Linked DNA regions of Amorphoplanes digitatis. The protein of the gene in region 2 interacts with the protein of the main gene of each other region in a pairwise test. Links are inferred from orthologs where the notes say so. Each region holds a gene or a part of one and is shown on either strand. Other genes may lie near its edges.

Region 1 (4,936 bases), 7.1 Mb from region 2 along the record:
ACGGCGAGGGCGTCGTCCGGCCAGGGTGCGCGCGGGTTCCGGGCGATGCCGAAGGCGAGGCCGACGGCCCGGGGCAGGTGCGAGGCGATCGTCGAGGTGGTCGGGATGATCTGTAGGTCGGCGCGGCCGAAGACCTTGTGCCGGCCGCCGGCGATCGGCTCGGCGGCCGAGGCGACCACGCCCCGCAGGACGTCGCGGGCGGCCTCGATGAGTGGGTCCTTCTCGGACTCCTCGTCGCCTTCGAGGCCGGCCTGGAACGCGCGAGCACAGTAGAACGCGCCGGAGCGGTAGTGCAGCAGCGCCGGGTCGTCGGGGCGCAGCGCGGCGGCGACGGCCGCGTTTCCCTCGTGGCCGGACGACCCGATCGTGTAGAAGCCCTCGTTGAAGCTGCGCAGCCAGCGCGCGGCGAGGTCGAGGTGCCGGCTGGCGAGCTGGGCGTCGAAGAGTTCTCTGGTCCGGGCGCCGGTCAGGGCGGTGCCGTCGCGGACCGGTTCGTCGGGCGTTCGCCGCGGCTCGCCCGGCTGGAGGGCCGAGACGGCGTCGCGGAAGCGCTCGTCGAGGTTTTGCGGGGTGGTCACGCGACCCAGCATTGCCGACGGTGGCGAGCACCGCCACCGCGCGTGGTTCCGGCGGCGGTGCCGCTTCACCCGAAAGACCTGCGGCCCGGGGGTGAGGTGTGCCGGAAACGCCGCGGGTCGGCCGCGCCCGGTGGTGGAGTCGGCGATATGGCGGTGGTCATTCGGGTCGCGCAATGCGCCTGCTGGTTCGTGGTGGTGTGCGTGTTCTTCCTCGCTTTGGACCTCTTCACCTAGAGTCCCGTCATGGACACCACCGTGATCACCGTGCGGACCGGGGACCGGCCCGCCGTCCTGGACATCACGGGCGAGGCCGAGCAGTTCGTCAGCGGGCGCGGTGACGGCCTCCTGCACGTCTTCGTGCCGCACGCCACCGCCGGGATCGCCATCATCGAGACCGGTGCCGGATCGGACGAGGACCTGCTGACCGCCGTCAACGATCTGCTGCCGGCCGAGGACCGGTGGCGGCACCGGCACGGGTCGCGCGGGCATGGCCGCGATCACGTGCTGCCCGCCTGGATCGCGCCGTACGCCTCACTCCCGGTCATCGGCGGGCGCATCGCGCTCGGCACCTGGCAGTCGATCTGTCTCGTCGATCCCAACGGCGACAATCCGCAGCGACAGATCCGCTTCAGCTTCCTCGCGGGCTGATACGAACCGACCGGCACGAAGTTACTGGTCAGTACCTGTGTCGAGCGTCGCGAACGAGCGCGGTAGGCGTGACGCCAGCCACCGGCAGGGGGCAGGATGGACCTATTCCCGTGCGGTTCACACGATGAGCGCACGGCCCGACACCGACCTAGAGGAATGCCTGTGGCCACGGAACGCAAGCGCCCGGTGATCAGCGACGGCCTGCCGAGCCAGCTTCCGGACATCGACCCCGAGGAAACCAGCGAGTGGGTCGAGTCGCTCGACGGAGTCATCGACGACGGCGGCGCCAAGCGCGCACGCTACGTGATGTTGCGACTGCTCGAACGGGCCCGGGAGCGACAGGTGGGTGTCCCGCCCCTGACGTCGACGGACTACATAAACACGATCTCGCCCGAGCGCGAGCCCTGGTTCCCCGGTGACGAGTTCGTCGAGCGGCGCATCCGTGCCTTCATCCGGTGGAACGCCGCGATGCTGGTGCACCGCGCGCAGCGGCCCGAGATCGGCGTCGGCGGCCACATCTCCACCTACGCGTCGTCCGCCAGCCTCTACGAGGTCGGCATGAACCACTTCTTCCGCGGCAAGGACCACCCCGGCGGCGGCGACCACATCTTCTTCCAGGGCCACGCCTCGCCGGGCATGTACGCCCGGGCGTACCTCGAGGGCCGGCTCAGCGAGCACGACCTGGACGGCTTCCGCCAGGAGTTGTCGCACCCGGGCGGCGGCCTGCCGTCCTACCCGCACCCGCGCCTGATGAGCAACTTCTGGGAGTTCCCGACGGTCAGCATGGGCCTCGGCCCGCTGAACGCGATCTACCAGGCCCGCTACAACCGCTACCTGCACAACCGCGGCATCAAGGACACCAGCGACCAGCACGTCTGGGCCTTCCTCGGCGACGGCGAGATGGACGAGGTCGAGTCGCTCGGCGCGATCGGCCTGGCCGCCCGCGAGGAGCTCGACAACCTGACCTTCGTCATCAACTGCAACCTCCAGCGCCTCGACGGGCCGGTGCGCGGCAACGGCAAGGTCATCCAGGAGCTGGAGGCGTTCTTCCGCGGCGCCGGCTGGAACGTCATCAAGGTCGTCTGGGGCCGCGAGTGGGACCCGCTGCTCGCCGCCGACAGCGACGGCGCCCTGGTCAACCTGATGAACGTCACGCCCGACGGCGACTATCAGACATACAAGGGCGAATCGGGCGCGTACGTACGGGAGAACTTCTTCGGCCGGGACCCGCGCGCCCGCAAGCTGGTCGAGGGCATGACCGACGACCAGATCTGGAACCTCAAGCGCGGCGGCCACGACTACAAGAAGCTGTACGCGGCCTACAAGGCGGCCACCGAGCACACCGGCCAGCCCACCGTGATCCTCGCCAAGACGATCAAGGGCTGGACCCTCGGCTCGCACTTCGAGGCCCGCAACGCCACGCACCAGATGAAGAAGCTGACCCTGGACGACCTCAAGCAGTTCCGGGACCGGCTCTACCTGGACATCCCGGACTCCAAGCTCGAGGAGAACCCGTACCTGCCGCCGTACTTCCACCCCGGTGAGAAGTCCGACGAGCTGCAGTACATGCTGGAGCGCCGCAAGGAGCTCGGCGGCTTCGTGCCGACCCGGCGCACCAAGCACAAGTCGCTGGCGATCCCGGACTCGAAGACCTTCGGCGACGTCAAGCGCGGCTCGGGCAAGCAGAAGGTCGCCACCACGATGGCCTTCGTCCGCCTGCTCAAGGACCTGATGCGCGACAAGGAGTTCGGCTCCCGCTGGGTGCCGATCATCCCGGACGAGGCGCGCACGTTCGGCATGGACTCGCTCTTCCCGACGAAGAAGATCTACTCACCGCACGGCCAGACGTACACGTCGGTCGACCGGGAGCTCTTCCTCTCCTACAAGGAAGCGACGAACGGCCAGATCCTGCACGAGGGCATCAACGAGGCCGGCTCGACCGCCAGCTTCATCGCGGCCGGCACCTCGTACGCGACGCACGACGAGCCGATGATCCCGCTCTACATCTTCTACTCGATGTTCGGCTTCCAGCGCACCGCCGACGAGCTGTGGGCGGCCGCGGACCAGATGACCCGTGGCTTCCTGCTCGGCGCGACCGCCGGGCGGACCACGCTCAACGGCGAGGGCCTTCAGCACGAGGACGGGCACTCGCTGCTGATCGCGGCGACGAACCCGGCCGTGGTCGCCTACGACCCGGCGTTCGCGTTCGAGATCGCGCACATCGTCGAGAACGGCCTGCACCGGATGTACGGCGAGCAGCAGGAGAACGTCTTCTACTACCTGACGATCTACAACGAGCCGATCCTCCAGCCGGCCGAGCCGGCCGAGGTCGACGTCGAGGGCCTGCTCAAGGGCATCTACCGATACTCGCCGGCGCCCGAGGCGACCGGCCCGAAGGCGCAGCTCCTCGCCTCCGGCACGGGCGTGCAGTGGGCGCTCAAGGCGCAGCAGCTGCTGGCGCAGGACTGGGGCGTCGCCGCGGACGTGTGGTCGGTGACGTCCTGGACGGAGCTGCGCCGCGACGCCATGGCGACCGAGGAGCACAACCTGCTCAACCCGGGCGACCAGCCGCGCAGGCCGTACATCCAGACCAAGCTCGAGGGCACCGAGGGCCCGGTCGTCGCGGTCAGCGACTGGATGCGGGCCGTGCCCGACCTGATCAGCCGCTGGGTGCCGAACGACTACACGTCGCTGGGCACGGACGGCTTCGGCATGAGCGACACCCGGCACGCGCTGCGCCGCCACTTCCACGTCGACGCGGAGTCGATCACGGTGGCGACGCTGCGCCAGCTGGCGCTGCGCGGCAAGGTGCCGATGCACGTTCCGGTGGAGGCCGCGAAGAAGTACGCGATCGACGACGTCACGGCCGCCCCGGTGGGCGAGACCGGCGGCGACAGCTGATCGAACGGCCGAGAAAAAGGGGAGCCCCGGGTGGGCTCCCCTTTTCCGTTCCCATCCCTTAGGGTCCGAGGATCTTTCGCGTTCTCCCCGGGGGTGCCATGAGCGTCACGCAGGGCACGCCGGCCGCGCTGGCCGAACCGACGGTGCCGGTACGGCGCTCCTGGGTCGGCCTGCTCTTCGCCGCGAACCTCGGCCTCTGGATGGCGTTCTTCACGCCCGTGCAGGTGCTGCTGCCCGAGCAGATCACCGAGATCGGCATCGTCGGCAAAGAGGCGGCGCTGGGCTGTGTGACCGCGCTGGGCGCGCTTGTCGCGATCATCGTCAACCCGGCGGCGGGCGCGCTCTCCGACCGGACCCGGCTGCGGATCGGCGGCCGGGTGTACGGGCGCCGGCACGTGTGGACGCTGGCCGGCGCCGCCATCTCCTGCCTGTCGCTGCTTGCCCTGTCCGGGCAGCAGAACATCGCGGGCGTGGCGCTCGGCTGGGCGGGCACCCAGGTCGGGCTCAACATGATGCTGGCCACGCTGACCTCCGCGGTTCCGGACCGGGTGCCGGTCGGCCAGCGCGGTGCGGTCTCCGGCTGGATCGGCATGCCGCAGGCGCTCGGCCTGGTGCTCGGCGCGGTGCTGTGCACGGCGGTCGTCACCGGCGTCGCGTCCGGGTACGTGGCCATGGCCGTGGTCCTGGTCGCGCTCGCCGTGCCGTTCGCGCTGCTGACGCCCGACGACCCGCTGCCGCCGGAGGTGAAGCGGCCGACGTCGCGGACCAACATCTGGCGCCTGTTCCGCGACAACCCCGACTTCGCCTGG
Region 2 (5,014 bases):
GGGTGCCCGCCACCACGTGGGCGTTCGTCATGATGCGCTCGTCGGCGTAGACGAAGCCCGAGCCCTCGATGCGGCGCGAGCAGCTCGGTGCGGTGCCCAGCACCTTGATCACCGAACGCCGGGAGTTGACGACCACCTGCGACTTCGCCAGCGCCGGATCCGGCGCCGCGACCTCGCGGGCGTTGGTGCGGGCCAGGCCGCCGAAGACGTCCGGGAAGCCGTTGGTGTTGAGCGACTCGCGAAGGCCGGCCGAGAGCGCCTGCGCCTGCTCCGGCATCAGCGTGTTGATGCCGTTCAGCACGGCGCTGCTGCGCACCTGCTTGTTGATGGCCGGGAACGGCGTCGAGCCCAGCGGCACGGCGATCAGCCACGCGACGAGCAGCACGGCCACCAGCGAGACCACCGCGCCGCCCGCGTCGTCCAGCCGCTGTAGCGGCGGGCTCGAGATCGAGTGGCGCAGCCTGGTGCCCAGCCAGCCCGCCAGGGTCTGGCCGAGCACGGCCAGAGCGAATATCGAGACCAGCGAGACGACCAGCCGCACGGTGTCGTCGGTGAACTGGTTGGCGATCAGCGGGCCGACCTGGAGGCCGATCAGGGCACCACTGAAGAAGCCCCCGAAGGAGAGCGCCCCGATGACGAAACCCTGCCGGTAGCCGCTGATGGCGAAGACCAGCATGAGCAGGATCAGGAATCCATCGACCACATGCACTCGCTCAGAGTAGAAGTGACAGTCACGTAACCACCTCATCCGAGGCGGACGGCACCGCGACCGGGGTATCGGGCAGTCTGATGAGCCGGCCGGGCTCCCACGGCCGGGCCCAGCCCGCCATGTCCAGCAGGGCCGAGATGACGCCGGCGGTGAAGCCCCAGACGAGCATCCCCCGTACCTGGAAGGCGGGTCCCACCCAGCCGCTCGGGTGCCGTACCCGGATCCGGTTCTCCGGGTCGACCAGCTCGGCGATCGGCAGCCGGGCGACGTGCGCGACCTCGGCGGGCTCGCGCGGGTGCACCGGGTGCGGCGCGTGCCACCAGGCCAGCACGGGTGTCACCACGAACCGGCTGACCGGGATGTAGAGCTCGGGCAGCTCCATCAGCACGGTCGCGCTCGCCGGGTCGAGGCCGACCTCCTCGTCGGCCTCCCGCAGGGCGGTGGCCGCCGGGTCCCGATCCGCCGGGTCGGCCGCGCCGCCCGGGAAGGCGGGCTGGCCGGCGTGGTTGCGCATGGTCGCGGCCCGCTGGAGCACCAGCAGGTCGGGCTCGCCGGGGCGGTCCTCCCCCAGCAGCACCAGCACAGCGCTCGCCCGCCCGCCGCTGGCCGGAGTGCGCAGCGGGGTGAAGTCCTCGGTACGCGCGGAGTAGGCCCGGGTCAGCAGCGGCTCCCACCAACCGGGTAGTCCTTCCGGGCGCTCGATCAGCGAGCCTTTGTCACCGTGGCCCGGTCGGCGGCTCCCGGCAGCGGTCGACGCCCCGGAATCCTCTGGTTGGGAATTGCTCACCCGGTCACCGTCACACCGGTGTGTTCGCGCACCAGGTCGCCGAGGGCCGGCCGGTCGAGGGCCTTGCCGGCGTAGACGAAACGACGGCCGTCCGCGCCGACGAAGACGGTGACCGGCAGGTTGACCTTGCCGAGCCCGGTGAGCAGCTTCTGGTCCGGGTCGAACAGCGTCGGGAACGACAGCCCCCGGCCCGCGGCGAACGAGGCGCCGGCGTCCCGGCTGTCGCGGGTGTCGACGCCGACCACGTGCAGGCGCCCGGCCGTCAGGTCGGCGAGCTCCTGCATCAACGGCAGCTCCTCGCGGCACGGCGGACACCACGAGGCCCACAGGCTGATCACGGCCGGCCCGCGCAGCCCCGCGAGCGCAAAGCTCTCCCCACCCGTGAAACAGGGCAGGGAAACCGGCGGAAGGTCCGCAGCGACGGCCGGGGCGGCGGCGGCCGGGGCGGCCGCAGACGGGCCGCTCGCGGAAGGGGCAGTTACGGAAGGGGCGGTCCCGGAAGGGCCGGTCGCGGAAGGGGCGGTCCCGGACGGAGACGGTGGCTTGGTGAGCGCCGCGCAGGCGGCGAAGGGTGATGCCGTGCCCTCGTCGTCCTGCCGCGGCGGTGCCTCCGTCGCCGTGCACGCGGCGAGCAGCAGCGCCAGGGGCGGCGTGAGCCACCGCGCAGGCCGGCTCCGGGCTCGGCTCACGGCGCTTCCGGCGTCGTGATGGCCGCGGCCGGCACCAGCCCGGGGTCGACGCCCGCGTGCGCGGCCAGGTCCCGGGCGCGCGGGCCCTTGAGCAGCTTCGCCGCCGGCGCCGCCTCGGTCGGTCCGGTGCCGTAGGAGGGGCAGAGCTTCGCCAGGGTGCACGCGCCGCAGGCCGGCTTGCGCGCGTGGCAGACCCGGCGCCCGTGGAAGATGATCCGGTGCGACAGCATGGTCCAGTCGCGCTTCTCGACCAGGTCGGCGACCAGGAATTCGATCTTGACCGGGTCCTCCTCGTCCACCCAGCCGAAGCGGTTGACCAGCCGCCGGAAGTGGGTGTCGACCGTGATGCCCGGTACGTCGAAGGCGTTGCCGAGGATGACGTTGGCCGTCTTGCGGCCGATGCCCGGCAGCGCGACCAGCTGGTCCAGCGTGCCGGGCAGCTCGCCGTCGTGGCGCTCGATCAGCGCCTGGCCCAGCTTGATCAGTGAGTCGGTCTTCGCCCGGAAGAAGCCGGTCGGCCGGAGGATCTCCTCGAGCCGGCCGCGGTCCGCGGCGGCGTAGTCGGCCGCGGTCACATACTTGGCGAAGACGGTCGGGGTGACCTCGTTGACCTTCTTGTCCGTGCACTGCGCCGACAGGATCGTCGCGACCGCGAGTTGCAGCGGCGTCTCGAAGTCGAGCTCGCAGTGCGCGTCGGGGTGCGCCTCGGCCAGCTCTCTGGCCATCTTGCGGGCCCGGCGTTTACGTCCGATCGGGGTCTCGTTCGCGAAGCGCTTTGCCGACCGGGCGAGCAGGGCCGCACCGGCGGGGGCGGCGATGACAGGACGGCTCACGCGAGCAAGAGTACGTCGCACCACCGACCGCATCGGGTCATGTACCCGTCAGCTCGGCGGCGCGATGGATCCGTCCTCACCGATGGTCGCGGCGGTGTCACCGAAGTCGGCCGCCGTGAGGTCGCGGACGCGGGCGAGGCCGCGCTCGTTCTCGCTGTCCCGGACCGGCTTGCCGGCCGAGTTCATGAAGGTCGACAGGAACCTGCCGCCGGCGAACTCGCCCTCCCGGGTCAGCGAGACGTGCAGGACGCCGCCGTACTTCAGGACGCCGCCGCTGTTGAGCGTCCTGCCGCCGCCCGCGAAGTTGCCGAGGCTGTAAGCGATCAGTTTGCCCTTGTAGAACTCCATGCCGCGCAGCACGTGCGGCCCGTGCCCGACGACCACGTCCGCGCCGGCGTCGATGACCGCGTGGGAGAACTTGATCGGATCGCCCCGGTTCTCGTGGAAGAAGATCTCGTTGCCCGGTTTCACGTGGCCCTTGTCCGAGCCCTCGGCGCCCATGTGCACCTGCACCACGACGACGTCGGCCTGGCCCGCGGCCTCCTTGATCACGGCTCGCGCCGCGTCCAGGTCGTTCAGGTTGTTCGCTCCCGCGTACGGCGAGAAGCCCACGACCGCGACCCGCACGCCCTTGACCTCGGTGACGGTGATCTGGTCCTGCGCGCCGGTGTGCTTGAGCCCGGCCTTCTCGAGCGCCGCGACGGTGTTCCGGTAGCCCTGGGTGCCGAAGTCCTTGGAGTGGTTGTTCGCCGTGTTCATCAGCTCGAAGCCGGCGTCGACCAGGTGCTCGGCGTACGCGGGCGGCGAGCGGAACGCGTAGCAGTTGTCGCTCGGCGGCGTGCCGCACTTGGAGGTGCCGGTGTCGTCGGTGAGTGGCTGCTCGAGGTTGCCCATCACCAGGTCGGACTTCAGGGCCTCCTTCACCGAGTCGAAGAAGCCCTCGCCGTCGCCGGCCGGCAGCTTGTTCGGCGCGCTGCCCATGATGATGTCGCCGGTCGCCGAGAACGTGATCGACTCACCGACCGCCGCGGATTCCGTGTCGGGGGCCTTGGCGGGCGCCGAGGCGGGGGCCGAGGACGGGGGGACCTTCCAGACCGGGGCGGCGACCTCTCCGGATCCACGATCCGCAAGGGCTACGCCGCCGAGTGCCGCGCTCGCGAGGACGGCGGCGGCGATGGTCACGGTGAGAATCGGGCGGCCGAACAGACCGCGCCGCGGGGGCTGGGCATTCATCGACGGGAACGATACCGTCGGCTGGCGGGCGGGGGCGACCATCGAACGGCCGGTCATTGCTCACCGGGAGCGACGATTCTTCGGACCCGGGCGGCGCGACCGGTTACGCTGCGAGATCTTGATTGAGGGGTGCCCGCCCGGTTGAGGCCCGCGTGCGCCTAGACTGATCGTGCGCGGCGAAAACGCGTAGTCGGAGGTACAGCGATGGATGAGGTACTGGCTCGCAGCGGGATCTTCCAGGGCGTTGACCCGGAGGCTGCCGAGGCGCTCGCCAAGGAGATGGAGACGATCGAGTTCCGCAAGGGCGACATCGTCTTCAATGAGGGCGAGGCGGGTGACAGCCTTTACATCGTTCTCTCCGGCAAGATCAAGCTTGGTCGCCGAGCGGCGGACGGACGGCAGAACCTGGTCTCGATCATGGGTCCGTCGGACATGCTCGGTGAGCTGTCGCTGTTCGACCCCGGTCCGCGGACGGCGACTGCCACCGCGGTAACCGACACGCGCCTGGCGCGACTGAAGAAGTCGTCGCTGCGCCCGTGGTTGAACAACCGGCCGGAGATCGCCGAGCAGTTGCTGCGGGTGCTCGCCCGCAGGCTGCGCCGGACGAACGACGCGCTCGCGGACCTGATCTTCACCGACGTGCCCGGCCGGGTGGCGAAGAACCTGCTCCAGATGGCGGGCCGGTTCGGCACCCGGGACGGCGGCGTCCTGCGGGTCACGCACGACCTGACCCAGGAGGAGCTGGCGCAGCTCGTCGGCGCCT

The links. The genes of interacting proteins can lie anywhere in the genome.
Region 1: the proteins of nth (region 2) and aceE interact in binary tests that used the Escherichia coli proteins (3 or more experiments, as listed by UniProt). The link is inferred for Amorphoplanes digitatis from one-to-one orthologs.

The regions. Positions count from the first base shown.
Region 1 is NZ_JACHNH010000001.1:7,113,483-7,118,418, forward strand. Bases 1,036-4,327 are described here. They hold aceE (pyruvate dehydrogenase (acetyl-transferring), homodimeric type), read left to right. Parts: upstream 1,036-1,388; coding sequence 1,389-4,127; downstream 4,128-4,327. Other genes in these bases: BJ971_RS31165 (YjbQ family protein), read left to right, coding at 1,036-1,226; BJ971_RS31175 (MFS transporter), read left to right, coding at 4,226-4,327. In the rest of the region: more of BJ971_RS31165, read left to right, coding at 822-1,035; more of BJ971_RS31175, read left to right, coding at 4,328-4,936. UniProt on the Escherichia coli protein: Component of the pyruvate dehydrogenase (PDH) complex, that catalyzes the overall conversion of pyruvate to acetyl-CoA and CO(2).
Region 2 is NZ_JACHNH010000001.1:9,700-14,713, reverse strand. The notes cover bases 1,101-3,855. They hold nth (endonuclease III), read right to left. Parts: upstream 3,019-3,855; coding sequence 2,182-3,018; downstream 1,101-2,181. Other genes in these bases: BJ971_RS00035 (CapA family protein), read right to left, coding at 3,067-3,855; BJ971_RS41905 (TlpA family protein disulfide reductase), read right to left, coding at 1,493-2,185; BJ971_RS00050 (NUDIX hydrolase), read right to left, coding at 1,101-1,412. Outside these bases: BJ971_RS00055 (MarP family serine protease), read right to left, coding at 1-709; more of BJ971_RS00050, read right to left, coding at 732-1,100; more of BJ971_RS00035, read right to left, coding at 3,856-4,251; BJ971_RS00030 (Crp/Fnr family transcriptional regulator), read left to right, coding at 4,456-5,014. UniProt on the Escherichia coli protein: DNA repair enzyme that has both DNA N-glycosylase activity and AP-lyase activity. The DNA N-glycosylase activity releases various damaged pyrimidines from DNA by cleaving the N-glycosidic bond, leaving an AP (apurinic/apyrimidinic) site.